DNA from 4 places in the Pseudomonas sp. MF08875 genome. Region 1 is predicted to be linked to each of the others. Evidence: predicted binding sites of a transcription regulator. Region 1 holds the regulator's gene; each other region holds the start of a gene.
What was found. The regulator sigma-54, encoded in region 1, starts transcription at its own class of promoters, with help from an activator protein. The targets are predictions, from matches to a motif close to ANTGGCATNNANNTTGCTNT.

Region 1 (3,656 bases):
GCATGCTATTGGCCGTTCTGCTCGTCCAGGACGACCTGGTACAAGGCTTCGCTGCTCTGGGCGCTGCGCAGTTTTTTGCGCACGTCTTCGCGGTCCAGCATGCTGGCGATCTGGCGTAGCAGCTCCAGGTGGGCATCGGTGGCCGCTTCCGGGACCAGCAGGACAAACAGCAGGTCGACCGGTGCACCGTCGATGGCGTCGAAATCGATGGGGGCGTCCAAGTGGATCAAGGCGCTGATGGGCGACTCACAACCCTTGAGACGGCAATGGGGAATGGCGATGCCGTTGCCGAAGCCGGTAGAGCCAAGCTTCTCACGGGCAATCAGGCTCTCGAAAACATCCTGCATTTCCAGATCGGGAACTTGATCCGCGATCAGGTTGGCAATTTTTTCGAGTGCGCGCTTTTTACTGCCGCCCGGCACGTTCGCGAGGGAACGGCCGGGGGTCAGGATATTTTCAAGTCGGATCATGGGTGGGGAGTGTTAACGACCGGTCGCGCCCTGGAGGAGGCTTTGGGTCTTTTCCTTATGCTTTTTGAGTTGGCGGTCAAGCTTGTCGGTGAGCAGGTCGATGGCAGCGTACATATCGTCATGTTCGGCATTGGCAACGACCTCCCCTCCGTGAATGTGCAGGGTGGCTTCGATTTTCTGCTTCAGTTTTTCGACATTCATCGTCACCTGCACATTGGTGATCTTGTCGAAGTGCCTTTCGAGTCGGTCGAGTTTTTCGCCGATATAGGCCCGCAGAGGTTCGGTCACTTCCAGTTGGTGTCCACTGATGTTGACTTGCATACAGCTTCTCCTTCGTTGCCAGTGCATAAGGCGGCAGGCCGGTTTGCCTGCCACTTAGGTTGTGCTCGAAGACCTGCTTTTGGGCGAGACGTCAAGCACACCCTGGAACGCTGTGGCGTAACCCGTTACATCAGCCGCTTGCGTTCGCTTGAAGGCGCAATCCCAAGGGATTCGCGGTACTTGGCGACGGTGCGGCGGGCTACCTGAATGCCTTGTGCCTCCAGTAAACCAGCGATCTTGCTATCACTCAACGGCTTTTTCTGATTTTCCGCGGCAACCAGTTTTTTGATGATCGCGCGGATCGCCGTGGACGAGCATTCACCGCCTTCGGAGGTGCTGACATGGCTGGAGAAAAAATATTTCAGTTCGTAGATGCCGCGGGGCGTGTGCATGAATTTCTGGGTGGTTACCCGGGAAATGGTCGACTCGTGCATGCCCACCGCTTCGGCGATGTCGTGCAGAACCAGGGGTTTCATCGCCTCGTCGCCGTACTCGAGAAAGCCGCGCTGATGCTCGACGATTTGGGTAGCAACCTTCATCAGGGTTTCGTTGCGGCTCTGCAGGCTCTTGATAAACCAGCGTGCTTCCTGCAATTGGTTGCGCATGAAGGTGTTGTCGGCGCTGGTGTCGGCGCGGCGCACGAAACCGGCGTATTGCGGGTTGACCCTTAGACGCGGTACCGACTCCTGGTTGAGTTCGACCAGCCAGCGGTCGTTATCCTTGCGCACGATGACGTCGGGGATGACGTATTCGGCCTCGCTGGACTCGATCTGCGAACCTGGGCGCGGGTTGAGGCTCTGCACCAGTTCGATGACCTGGCGCAGTTCATCTTCCTTGATCTTCATGCGGCGCATCAGCTGGCTGTAGTCGCGGCTGCCGAGTAGGTCGATGAAGTCGCTGACCAGACGCTTGGCCTCGGTCAGCCAAGGGGTCTTGGCGGGGAGTTGGCGCAGTTGTAGCAGCAGGCATTCGCCCAGGTTGCGTGCGCCGATTCCGGCCGGCTCGAACTGCTGGATGCGGTGCAGTACGGCTTCGATCTCGTCGAGTTCGATGTCCAGTTCCGGGTCGAAGGCTTCGAGGATTTCCTCGAGGGATTCGTCCAGGTAGCCCTGGTTGTTGATGCAGTCGATCAGGGTCACGCCGATCAGGCGATCGGTGTCGGACATCGGGGCCAGGTTCAATTGCCACAGCAGATGGCTTTGCAGGCTTTCACCGGCCGATGTGCGTGTGGTGAAGTCCCACTCGTCGTCATCGTTACTCGGCAGGCTGCTGGCGCTGGTCTGGTAGATGTCTTCCCAGGCGGTGTCGACGGGCAGTTCATTGGGAATGCGCTCGCCCCACTCGCCATCCTCAAGGTTGTCCACCGTCGGGGCGCTTTCCTGGTAGGAAGGTTCCTGAACGTCGGCATTAGGTTTCTGTTCGACGTTGTCGGCCAGTGGATCGGCGTTGTCGAAGTCGTCGCCTTCTTCCTGGCGTTCGAGCATCGGATTGGATTCCAGAGCCTCCTGGATTTCCTGTTGCAGGTCCAGGGTCGACAATTGGAGCAGGCGGATGGCCTGTTGCAGCTGCGGTGTCATCGTCAGCTGCTGGCCCATTCTCAAGACTAGCGATGGTTTCATGGCAGGGGCTTAACACCTTATTTGCCGGCGCACATGCGCCATCCACTACAGGGCGCCGGAGCGCCAAACTTAAGCAAATTATATGCCTGAAACTGGAGTGCTTGCCTAGGGCGCCGCAATAATAAACTTTTCAGAGTTCACTGCTGGCCGCCCTGGCGAAAAGCCAAACTCCACGCTTACAGGCGGAACTCATGGCCCAGGTACACTTCCTTGACCAACTCGTTGGCAAGGATGGTGGCAGAGTCGCCTTCGGCGATCAGCTGGCCGTCGTTGACGATGTAGGCGGTTTCGCAGATATCCAGAGTCTCGCGCACATTGTGGTCGGTGATAAGCACACCGATGCCCTTGGCCTTGAGGTGATGGATGATCTGTTTGATATCGCCCACCGAGATCGGGTCCACGCCGGCGAAAGGTTCGTCGAGCAAGATGAATTTTGGTGCTGTGGCCAGGGCTCGGGCAATTTCCACGCGGCGACGCTCGCCACCGGAAAGGCTCATGCCCAGGTTGTCGCGGATGTGGCTGATGTGGAACTCCTGCAGTAGGCTTTCGAGCTGTTTGCGCCGGCCAGCCTTGTCGAGCTCCTTACGGGTTTCGAGGATGGCCATGATGTTGTCGGCTACCGACAGTTTGCGGAAGATCGACGCTTCTTGCGGCAGATAGCCGATACCGGCCTTGGCGCGGCCATGCATGGGTTGGTGGCTCACATCCAGGTCATCGATCAGGATGCGGCCTTGGTCGGCCTGTACCAGACCCACGATCATATAGAAGCAGGTGGTCTTGCCGGCGCCGTTGGGGCCGAGCAGGCCGACGATCTGGCCGCTGTCGATGGACAGGCTGACGTCACGCACTACCTGGCGGCTCTTGTAGCTCTTGGCCAGATGCTGAGCTTTCAGAGTTGCCATTAAGGGGCCTTTTTCTCGTCGGTTTTCTTCTTGGGCTGGATCACCATGTCGATCCGCGGACGTGGCGCGGTGACAGAGGAGCCGTTGGCGCGGCCGGCGTTGGCGATCTGTTTGACGGTGTCGTAGACGATTTTCTCGCCTTCGGTGGTGTTGCCGTCATTGATGACCTTAGCGCGGTCGATCAGCACGATGCGGTTCTGCGGCGCATGGTATTGGATGGTTACGGCGTAGGCCTGGACCGGCTTGGGATCGGTCTGTTTCTGCAACTGCTCGAAGTAAGCCAGGTTGCCCACGGCGGTTACGACGTCGATATCGCCCGAGCCGGCCCGGGTGATGGTCACGGT
Region 2 (3,656 bases), on a different contig from region 1:
GGCGAAGTGCTCGCACAGGCTCTTGTCCACCGCCACGCCACGGGCGCTGAGTTCATGCTCGAACACTTGCTTGAGCAGGGCGCTGCAACCGCCGCAACCGGTGGCGGCGCGGGTCAGTTGCTTGAGCGCACCGAGGTCGCTGCACCCGGCGTCGATGGCGCAGCACACCGCGCCTTTGCTGACGTTGTGGCACGAGCACAGGGTGGCGCTGGCGGGCAGAGCGTCGGCGCCCAGCGCCGGGGCCGCGCCGCCGCTGGGCAGGATCAGGCTGGCCGGTTCCTGGGGCAGGGCGATGCCGTTTTGCGCGTATTGCAGCAGGGTGTCGTAGTAGCTGTTGTCGCCAATCAGCACCGCCCCCAGCACATGCTTGCCGTCGGCGGACACCACCAGGCGCCGGTAACTGGCGCTGGCTTCGTCGATGTAGCGATAGCTGCGCGCGCCCGGCGTGGTGGCGTGGGCGTCGCCGATGGAGCCGACATCCACTCCCAGCAACTTGAGCTTGGTGGACATGTCGGCGCCGGTGAAGGGTTGCGCCACGTGCCCGGCCAGGTGCGCGGCAACGGTGCGGGCCATGGTGTAGCCGGGGGCGACCAGGCCGAACACGCTGCCGTTCCACGAGGCGCATTCGCCGATGGCGAAGATCGCTGCATCGCTGGTGCGACAGTGGTTGTCCACCATCACCCCGCCCCGGGGCGCCACGTCCAGCCCAGCGTCGCGGGCGAGGGCGTCCTGGGGGCGGATGCCGGCGGAGAACAGGATCAGGTCGGTTTCCAGGAACTGCTCGTCGGTGAAGTTCATGCGGTAGGCGTAGTCCTCGCCGGCGACGATCTCCCGGGTGGCGCGGGACAGGTGCACCTGCACGCCGAGGGCTTCGATGCGCGAGCGCAGGGCCTCGCCGCCCAGGCTGTCGAGTTGCACCGGCATCAGTTGCGCGGCGAACTCCACCACATGGGCCTCCAGCCCCAAGGACTTGAGCGCGTTGGCCGCCTCCAGCCCCAGCAGCCCACCGCCCACCACCACACCGCGGCGCGCGGTGGTGGCGGCGGCGCGGATAGTGTCGAGGTCGTCGAGCGTGCGGTAGACCAGGCGCGAAGGGCCCGCCGCACCGGGAATCGGCGGCACAAAGGGGAAGGAACCGGTGGCCAGCACCAGGCAGTCGTAGGCCTGACGCCCGGCGCCGGTGACGATCTGCTTGGCCTCGCGGTCGAGCGCCAGCACCGGTTCACCCAGGTGCAGGTGCACACCGTGGCGCAGGTAGAGGTCGGCATCGCCCAGGGCCAGGGACTCGGCGTCGCGCCCAGCGAAGTATTCGGACAGGTGCACGCGGTCATAAGCGCGCTGGCGCTCTTCGCCGAACACATGCACCTCATAGCGGGCCAGGGCGCCCTGTTCGATCAGTTGCTCGACGCAATGATGGCCGACCATGCCGTTGCCGATAATCACCAGGGTTTCGCGTGGGGTGGGGGTGACGGTGGGGTTCATAGCCTTTCCTCGAAACGGGTCGCGGCCCGGGCGGGGGCCAAATAAAAAGCAAAAAAAAACGCCTGGAGCTGGGGAATCAGCTCCAGGCGTCTTTGCCTGGCGTTCGTTGTGCTAGCGGTGAGGGAACCGGGCCGCGTTGCCTGGATCACCGCGCCCGTGCCTGGGCAGGCCAGTGGTCGTCGATGACCACTCGGGGTGTGCCTGGGGTGTAGCAGGGTTCGTGCCAGTGTTGGATATATGGGGTTGCAGGGCTCTAGGCAAAGGGTTTTACGCGGCTGATGGTGGGGGGTGGCGAGAAAGGGGATGAACCAGATCAGGGCATCCGGGAGCGGAAATACTCTTTTTGGGGCGCCAGGGCCTTATCCCAGAGGCCAGTAGAAATGATCGGCCTTTGTGGGGCTCTGCCCGCGATGAGGCCGGTACAGCCGATGCCCCTCTAGCGCTTGCAATGCCGCCATCGCGGGCGGGCCCGCTCCCACAAATGCCCCCCGGCAACGCGGCCCACTGGTTCGCCACCACCGCGCAATCAAGCCTGGATCGGCGTGCACAACTCCACCAAGGTGCCGTCCGGGCAGCGCACGTAGGACACCACTTGCCCCCAGGGTTTGCGCTGTGGCGCGCTGAGCTCCGTGGCGCCATGGTCCAGGGCGCGGGTGTGGGCGCCGTGGACGTCGTCGGTGACGAGGCCGATTTCCATCCCTAAAGGTTGCGCTGAGGCGTGGGCCTGGATGTGGCCGCCGGGGAAGTTCATCTCCCCCAGTTCGTGGGCGGCAAAGGACAGGGTGGTTTCACCGCTGGCCAGTTCGCCGTAGGTTCCGGATTCATGCACAAACCCGCGGGCAAAACCAAAGGCCTGCTCGAAAAAGGCCAGGGAGGCGGCGACGTCGGGGACGTAGACGATGGTGTATCCGAACTTCATGGGGCAGCGTTCCTTTGCCAATGATGGGGGGCGCAGCTTAACTGCCCGGCTGCTGTTTTTGAAAGGCATCGGTGTGCCGGCGCCCGGCATTGCTCCAGGCCCCGCCGGATGAGGCCCGGTGGCCATAGGACACTCGCTCGATGCCTTCCAGGCGCTGTTGCAGGACCTGGCTCAAGGACTCTTCGGGGCGCAGGTAGGTATCGCCGAAGTCGCCGTCGAGCAGGCTGGGGTGGGCGATGACTTCCAGCAGGCCCCGCTCGGGCGGTGCCAGGTCGCGCAGGTCTGCCGGGGTGCAGACATAGTCGGCGGTGCTTGCGGCCAGTTGGCGCAGGCGCCGGTTGAACAGGGTTTTGTACAGGCGCTTGATGGGGTGGATCCGGTTGCCCAGGTTGCGTGCCAGGCGCACCGGTACGCCGTGCTGGGCGGCGAAGCGGGCGAGGATCTCGCCGATGGGCCAGATGTTGTGCACGTGTTGGTGGGAGTCCAGATGGCTGGGTTTGAGCCCCAGGTCCAGGCAGCGTTGCCATTGGGCGTGCAGTTCCTGGTGGATGGCCTCGCGCACCGAGGCCTGGAGCCACAGGCAGTGGCGCGGCAGGCGCAGGTCGAATTCGCCGGCGCCGTTGCAGAACGCCGGTTGCGCAACGATGGCCTGGCTCAGGGGGCGGCCATGGGTGAGGTTCAGGTGCAGGCCGACGCGCCCCCGCAGCAGCGGCAGGCGAGCCATGGCGCAGGCTTGGGCAAATGCGGGCATGTTGGCCATGGCCGTGGCGCTGCTAATCAGGCCGGCCTGGAAGGCTTGCAGGATCACGGCGTTTTCGTGGGCGTCGAGGCCGAAGTCGTCGGCGTTGATGATGACGTGGCTGGGCATGGCGGTGCCTCCTGGCAGGGGATGGGTGGTGCCGGTGGTGCGAGGTTGGAGTTGGCGCGCCGGCGCAGCCACGGCTTGAACAGGTGCCACAGGCGCAGGCCCAGGCCCAGGCAAATGCCGCTGGGGCGCCAGGAATAGAAGCTCCAGCGCCAGTGCTCGACCTGGTCGCTCATGCGTTCGTGGAGTTGGTGGCTGGAGTTGTCCAGGCTGACCCGCGAGGCGTCTACCCAGCGCCAGCCGTCGTCCAGGCCCCAGTCGATCCAGGCTTGCAGCAGCACACGCCCGCTGCCCAGGTCGGCGTATTGCGGTAGGAAGGCCAGGTTGTAGTCGTATAGCCGAGCGTGCTCGAGCAAGCCCAGGCGATAGCTGATACAGCGCCCGTCCAGC
Region 3 (3,656 bases), on a different contig from region 1:
TTCCTTCAATCCTCGACCACCCAGGTGTCCTTGGTACCGCCGCCCTGGGACGAGTTCACCACCAGGGAGCCCTCGCGAAGGGCCACGCGGGTCAAGCCGCCGGGTACGACCCGGGTTTCGCGGCCAGACAAGACAAACGGGCGCAAGTCGATATGGCGCGGCGCAATGCCGTTTTCGACGAACGTCGGGCAGGTGGACAGCGACAGCGTGGGTTGCGCGATATAGGCGTGGGGCTTGGCCTTGATCCGCTCGCGGAAAGCTTCGATTTGCGCCGCCGTGGACGCCGGCCCCACCAACATCCCATAGCCACCCGAGCCTTGGGTTTCCTTGACCACCAGGTCTGGAAGATTGGCCAGCACATGGGAAAGCTCCGAGGGGTTGCGGCACTGCCAGGTCGGCACGTTCTTCAGAATGGGCTCTTCGTCCAGGTAAAAACGGATCATGTCGGTGACGAAGGGGTACACCGACTTGTCGTCCGCCACCCCGGTGCCGATGGCATTGGCCAGTACCACGTTGCCGCAGCGATAGGCCGCCAGCAGGCCCGGCACGCCGAGCATGGAGTCCGGGTTGAAGGCCAAGGGGTCGAGAAAGGCGTCGTCCAGGCGCCGGTAAATCACGTCAACGGCCTTCGGGCCGTCGGTGGTGCGCATGAACACGCGGTCGTCGCGCACGAACAGGTCGGCGCCCTCCACCAGTTCCACGCCCATTTCCCGGGCCAGGAACGCATGCTCGAAAAACGCGCTGTTGAAGCGCCCGGGGGTCAGCACCACGACGCTAGGGTCGTCCAACGGGCTAGAGCTTTTCAGGGTGTCGAGCAACAGGTTGGGGTAGTGGTCGATGGGGGCGATGCGCTGGGCGGCGAACAGCTCGGGGAACAGGCGCATCATCATCTTGCGGTCTTCGAGCATGTAGCTCACGCCGCTGGGGGTGCGCAGGTTGTCTTCGAGCACGTAGTAGGTGCCGTCGCCGTCGCGCACTAGGTCCACTCCGGAAATATGGGAGTAAATGTCGCGGTGCAGGTCCAGGCCCTGCATGGCCAACTGATACTGCTCGTTGGCCAGCACCTGCTCGGCCGGAATGATCCCGGCCTTGATGATGCGCTGCTCGTGGTAGAGGTCGGCCAGGAACATGTTCAAGGCCTTGACCCGCTGGATGCAGCCGCGCTCGACCACGCGCCATTCGCTGGCGGGGATGCTGCGCGGGATGGTGTCGAAGGGAATCAGGCGCTCGGTGCCCTGCTCGTCGCCATAGAGGGTGAAAGTGATGCCGGCCCGATGAAATAGCAGGTCGGCCTCCCGACGCCGCTGGGCCAGCAGTTCATCCGGTGTTTCGGCCAACCAGCGGGCGAACTCCCGGTAATGCGGGCGCACTAGGCCGGCGGCATCGTACATCTCATCAAAATAGGTGCGGATCATGCCGTACTCCTTGTCACCAGGACACGAAGGCTTCGCAAGCCTCGTGCCATCGGCATAAACGCTTAAATATCAATCAGTTGGATATACAGCCAGCGATCGGCGCACCATTCCTGTGCAGCAAACGCCTCCCTCTGATCGATCCCGCTTCATTGCGAAGCAATAGCCATAGCTATCAACAGCATAGTCAGAGTTGATTTCACTGCACGCCGGCGCGTCGGGATAATCGCCGCCACTTGCCCCAAAGCGCCCAGGACGGCGGACCGGGTGCCCACGCTCTTCCCTTTTGGCCACCTTCGCGGTGGCTTTTTTTTTGCGCGTCTGTCGCCAGGTTCAGTGCCGCACAAACAAAATCGGCCGACCCGAAGGTCAGCCGATGCCGGTATGTGATGACACTCAGGGTGTTCAGGCCAACCGCCCGCGAACCTCCTGCTTGACGCCCCAACCTTCGAGAATGCCGCCCAGTGGTTCGACCACTGCCTCGAAGTCCTGCTCGAAATCGCCGATGCCGCCGTATGTGGCGTACATCACCTTGCTCAACTCCAGGTGCCAGGCGCCGTCGTCGCGCGCACTGACTTGGGCATTGAGGGATTCACCGCGAAACTGCCTGGCTGCCCGGCGCGCTCCTTCTTCGTCCGGGAAAATGGCGTAAAACTCGATGGGATGGAATCGTGAAAAATCAAAGCCGCCTTCTTTCATGCGGCGCAGCACGCTGGTGCTGAGGTCTTCTTGATAGGCTGTGCTCATGAAACGTCCTCCTCACGATGGATAGACTTTCCGTACTCCCTGCACTGGCGCACGACGGCGGACAGCGATATGGCCCGGTAATGGCCAACGGGAAACAAGCATGTAGCTGACAAGACCGGAACTAGCGATGGACTCGCTGATCTCCGTTGCAGAGTAGCCCGAAGCCATTAGCTCTGCCAACGGGCTATGGTGGGTTTTTTAACCGGGGCTGGTCGGTAGAACACTGATGATTTCGATGCTGTTCTGCTCTTTCAGGCTCTTGAGCGTCGGGTCATCGGCGCGCCCTTCCAGGTCATTGAGGGGCAAGGCGTCGAGCGCGGGAAACAAGCGGGCCCGGATCAGCTTGGCCGCCTCTTCATGACTGGGCGGACCGACGCACTCGAACACCTCGACATTGGGTTCACCGTGATCGTCGACATAGGTGACATTCCACTTTTGCATCAGCGCCTCCTCGATAAACCCCAAAGTGGGCTCACAGTATCTCGACCGGCCCCACGCCCGATTCGTTCAACCCGCCCCACAGCAAAAGACCGCCACGGGGGCGGTCTTGGGCGGGCACGTTGCGCCCTTACTTCTCGGCGCGTTCCTTGAGGGCCTTCAAGGTATTGAACGGCGCCTCGACCACGAACTTGTTGGCCAGCCACGACGGCACGCTGCCGCCCGGCTCGGTGTGGACCTGGTAGGTCACTTCAATCTGGTCCGCGCCCTTAGGCACGAACTTCCAGAAGCCCTCGACCTGGGCCACCCGCACAAAGCCCTTTTCTTCGGGCAGGTAGGTGGGCACGCCTTTGAGCGTGCGGGTCAGGCTGCCATCGGCGCCTTGCTCGGTGGTGATCTGCGTCACCGAATCGCGCGGTGTGACCGGCCATGGCGTATTGAACTGGGTGTAGGTCCAGCTCTGCGCGCCTTCGTGCTTGAGCAGTTTCTGCGACTTGCACTCGTGGATCCAGGCGCAAGCGCCGGCCACGTCTTCCTGCAGACCGCGCAGCTTGTCCATGGAGGTCTTAATCACCGTGACGCCGCGGTAGGCCTTGTACTGAGAGCCTGCGACTTCACTCAGGGAAATCTTGATACCGTCCTCATCCTTGGCGGTTTTCCAGTCCTCAGCTTGGGCGGTGGCCGCCAATAAAACCGTTAAACCACAGCACATTGCCATTCGATGCAGCGAACCCATTGTCTTATTCCTTGTTGTTGAAGTTCCGGTCATGGCTGGCCCTCAGGCCGCCGTCATGTCTTCCCACCAACCGATCAGCCTGATGGCTTCTTCGCGATCACTACCACAGACCTCGACATCCGCCTGAAACGCACCACACACGGGCGGGCGTTCGGGCTGGCCGAAAATCAGGCACAGGTGTTCGACCGACAGGTGCAGGCAACGTTCGCCCGCAGCTTTGCCGTTAGGCATGCCGGGCAACGGTGTACTGATGGAGGGGGCGATGCAGCAAGCGCCACAGCCTTGGCGGCAGTTCATGACGAGGGGTTCCTAGATAACAAGCC
Region 4 (3,656 bases), on a different contig from region 1:
GTTCACGTCGCCCTGGCTGAACTGCTGGGACACGTTAGCCAGGTTCACGCCGTTGCCGATGGTCTTGCTGCCGTTACCCAGGCGCAGGGCCGAGTAGACGTCCTGGAATTCCGCACGAGAGGACTTGAAACCAGTGGTCGCGACGTTGGCGATGTTGTTACCGGTGACGTCCAGTTGCTTGTTGGATGCATAGAGACCGCTGAGGCCAATGTTGAAAGACATATCTCACTCCTTGTGCCGCGTTATTCGGCTCTACAAACCAATCGTTTGGACTTTGGACAGGGCAACGGCGCCCAGGCCAGCGAGGTTAAGCATGATTTCGCCGCCGGTCTGGCTCAGCGTCACGCTGTTGACGGTCGCCGGCAGGGAGGTCAGCAGGGCAACGGTGCCATCGTCGGTCTTGGTGGTGGCTTTGAAGGAGTAGGTGCCCTTCTCGACTTTCTCACCGGCCGTGTTGGTACCGTCCCAGGTAAAGGTCGGGCTGCCAGCGACCTGGCTGCCCATGTCGATGGTCTTGACGACCTTGCCGTCCTTGTCGGTGACGGTGATGGTGGCGTTGCTGATCGGCTTGCTGACGACCAGAGAACCGGTGAGGCCTTTTTCCGGGTCGACCACCGACGTGTCGGTTTGCACGATCACCGAGCGGCCCACCAGCGACGAGGCCTGCAAGGCCTGGGACGACTTGTAGCTGGTGGACAGCGACGACACCGAGTCATTGAGGGTGGTGATGCCTTCCAGGCTGCTGAACTGCGCCAACTGGGCAACGAACGCGCCGTTGTCCTGGGGCTCCAGCGGGTTCTGGTTTTTCAATTGGGTGACCAGCAACTGCAAGAACGCATCCTTGCCCATGACGGTGCCGTCGGCAGCCTTCTTGGTCGTGTTGGCGCCGTCGGTGCCGCCGGTCTTCTTGACGTTGTTGACGACGTCATTGAAGGCGTTGGCGCTGGTGGTGTCCTTAACGCTCATAGGAGTAGCCCCTTATCACTGACCCAGGGTCAGGACCTTCTGCATCATGGTTTTGGCGGTATTCATCATTTCGGCGTTGGTCTGGAAGGACCGACTGGCGGAAATCATGTCAGCCATTTCCTCGACCACGTTGACGTTGGGGTAATAGACATAGCCCTTGGCGTCAGCGGACGGATGGTTGGGTTCGTAGCGTGCATCCAGGTTGCTCTGGTCTTCGACTACGCCGAGCACCTGCACGCCCTGGCCGGCAGCGTCCTGGTTCTGGAACAGCGAATCGCTGCCGCCGCTCTGGCCGCCCTGGAACATGGTGGCGAACACCGGGTGACGGGCGCGATAGGTCTGGTCGATGCTCGAGGAGACCGTCTCGGCGTTGGCGATGTTACTGGCGACGGTGTTCAGGCGCGTGGTCTGGGCACTCATGCCGGAACCTGCGATGTTAAAAACACTGGACAGGGACATGGTTACTCTCCGCGCAGGGCTGCGATCAACCCTTTGAATTTGCCATTGAGCAGCGTGAAGCTGGCCTGGAAGTTGACCGAGTTCTCGGCATAGTTCGACTGCTCGAGCTGGGCATCCACGGTGTTCTGGTCGATCGAGGGCTGCATCGGCGTGCGATACAGCAACGATTCGTCGCCATTGCCCAGGCCTTGCGCTTCGATATGACGGTTATTGGTCATATTCAAGGCGAAGGCGCCGCTCTTGGTCTTTTCGCTCTGCGCCGCCAGCACAGCCGAAAAGTCCAGATCCCGAGCCTTGTAGTTCGGGGTATCGGCGTTGGCGATGTTGTTGGCCAGGACTTCGGCACGCTTGGCGCGAAAGCCAAGAGCCTGTTCATGGATACCGAGCGCTTTGTCGAAGCTGATGCTCATGTCGGGAAACCTTTGGGTGACCGGTTTTTCGTAGCTGGAACTTAGCAAGCCGCGTGCCAACTGCATAACCCCCCGAAAACACGGGCTTTGCCGGCCCCGGCAAGGCACCGATGCCAGAAAAGCGGCAATGGGTTTCCGCTGGCCGCCGCTTTTCTGCCGCTTTGCGGGGGCGGCAGGTCAGCCACCGGCGCGACGGTAGCGACTCGCCCGCTAACGCGAGCAGGCTCGCTCCCACCGCAGGCCAGCCAACTACAGTGACGGCAAAAAAAACGGGAGCCGCTGAGGGCTCCCGTTTTTCGTTGTCGCCAGCCAATCACTTGGCCTGGTAGATAATGCCCGGGCTGCACTGGACCATCTGGTAGTGGTCCGGCAAGCCGTTCAAGGCTTCCGACGCGCCGAGAAACAGGTAACCGCCCGGTTTCAGGGTGCTGTGGATACGCAGCAGGATGTCTTTCTTCACCTCGGCGGAGAAGTAGATCAGCACGTTGCGGCAGAACACGATATCGAACTTGCCCAGGCTGGCGTAGCTGTCCAAGAGGTTGAACGAGCGAAACTCCACCCGGCTCTTGATCGGTGCCTTAACTGCCCAGCGCCCCGGCCCCTTGGGGTCGAAATAACGCTGCAAGCGCTCGGGCGACAAACCGCGGCCGATGGCCAGGCTGTCGTATTCGCCGGTCTTGCAGTTGTTCAACATGGTGCTCGACAGGTCGGTGGCAACAATCTGCACCCCCATCTTCAACTGCCCCATGTTGACCCGCTCGAACTCGTCGATGGCCATGGACAGGGAGTAAGGTTCCTGCCCCGACGAACAGGCCGCCGACCAGATGCGCAGCCGCTGGCCGGGGTTGGCCTTGATCGCCTGGGGCAGCACCTTGTTCTTGAGCACCTCAAAGGGGTAGGTATCACGAAACCACAGGGTTTCGTTGGTGGTCATGGCGTCCACCACCAACTCGCGCAAACCACTGCGCGGCTGGGTCTGGATACGCTGGACCAACTCCCCCAGGGACTTGATGCCCTGCTGTTCCATCAGTTTGTTGAGACGGCTCGACACCAGATACTGCTTGTTCTCACCGAGCAAAATGCCACAGGCTTTTTCCAGGAAGACCCGGAACTGTTCGAAATCCAAATTACCCGTAGACAAAGATACCGCCTCTAAAATCGTGTTGTTCGCCGGGGCAGGCGCCCCTAGCTGTGATCTGCTGCTTTGATCCGGTCAACGACCCGGGCTGCCAGGTCATCAGGACGGAATTTGGCCAGGAAGTCATCGGCACCGACTTTCTTGACCATCGCCTGATTGAACACTCCGGACAGCGAAGTATGCAGGATGATATGCAGTTTTTGCATGCGTGGATCGTTGCGTATCTCGGCCGTGAGAGTGTAGCCGTCCATTTCCGGCATCTCGATGTCGGAGATCATCATCAAAAATTCTTCTTCGGGCTTCTTGCCCTCGTCCACCAGTTTGCGCAGGTATTCGAACGCCTGGCGACCGTCATTGAGCGCCACCACCTCAACCCCAACGGTTTGCAGGCAACGCGAAACCTGTTTGCGCGCCACCGAGGAGTCATCCACCGTCAACACCCGCAGCGATATGGCCTTTTGCTGGGTTTCGGTGTCCACCACGCCAAAGGAAATCGACTCCGGCGTCGGCGCCACTTCAGCCAGCACCTTCTCTACGTCGATGATTTCCACCAACTGGTTATCGACCCGGGTAACGGCGGTCAGGTAGTGATCGCGCCCGGTGCCCTTGGGTGGCGGGTGGATCTCCTCCCAGTTCATGTTGACGATACGTTCCACCGAGCGCACCAGGAAACCCTGGGTCTT

Region 2: the regulator sigma-54 is predicted to act here: its motif matches at 1,691-1,710, upstream of nirB (nitrite reductase large subunit NirB).
Region 3: the regulator sigma-54 is predicted to act here: its motif matches at 1,447-1,466, upstream of AC19YT_RS15335 (circularly permuted type 2 ATP-grasp protein).
Region 4: the regulator sigma-54 is predicted to act here: its motif matches at 1,877-1,896, upstream of flgB (flagellar basal body rod protein FlgB).

What each region holds. Positions count from the first base shown of each region.
Region 1 is NZ_JCBCUW010000046.1:24,427-28,082, forward strand. Features, by position in the region: gene rapZ (RNase adapter RapZ) at 1-4, opposite strand, end outside; gene ptsN (PTS IIA-like nitrogen regulatory protein PtsN) at 6-470, opposite strand; gene hpf (ribosome hibernation-promoting factor, HPF/YfiA family) at 483-791, opposite strand; gene AC19YT_RS22455 (RNA polymerase factor sigma-54) at 917-2,410, opposite strand; gene lptB (LPS export ABC transporter ATP-binding protein) at 2,587-3,312, opposite strand; gene lptA (lipopolysaccharide transport periplasmic protein LptA) at 3,312-3,656, opposite strand, start outside.
Region 2 is NZ_JCBCUW010000006.1:107,371-111,026, reverse strand. Features, by position in the region: gene nirB (nitrite reductase large subunit NirB) at 1-1,482, opposite strand, end outside; gene AC19YT_RS05260 (VOC family protein) at 2,009-2,401, opposite strand; gene AC19YT_RS05255 (carbohydrate deacetylase) at 2,439-3,269, opposite strand; gene AC19YT_RS05250 (GNAT family N-acetyltransferase) at 3,206-3,656, opposite strand, start outside.
Region 3 is NZ_JCBCUW010000023.1:71,710-75,365, reverse strand. Features, by position in the region: gene AC19YT_RS15335 (circularly permuted type 2 ATP-grasp protein) at 6-1,415, opposite strand; gene AC19YT_RS15330 (ribonuclease E inhibitor RraB) at 1,818-2,159, opposite strand; gene AC19YT_RS15325 (hypothetical protein) at 2,358-2,600, opposite strand; gene AC19YT_RS15320 (START domain-containing protein) at 2,728-3,333, opposite strand; gene AC19YT_RS15315 (YkgJ family cysteine cluster protein) at 3,376-3,630, opposite strand.
Region 4 is NZ_JCBCUW010000013.1:51,327-54,982, reverse strand. Features, by position in the region: gene flgE (flagellar hook protein FlgE) at 1-222, opposite strand, end outside; gene flgD (flagellar hook assembly protein FlgD) at 253-966, opposite strand; gene flgC (flagellar basal body rod protein FlgC) at 982-1,425, opposite strand; gene flgB (flagellar basal body rod protein FlgB) at 1,428-1,835, opposite strand; gene cheR (protein-glutamate O-methyltransferase CheR) at 2,149-2,976, opposite strand; gene AC19YT_RS09840 (chemotaxis protein CheV) at 3,021-3,656, opposite strand, start outside.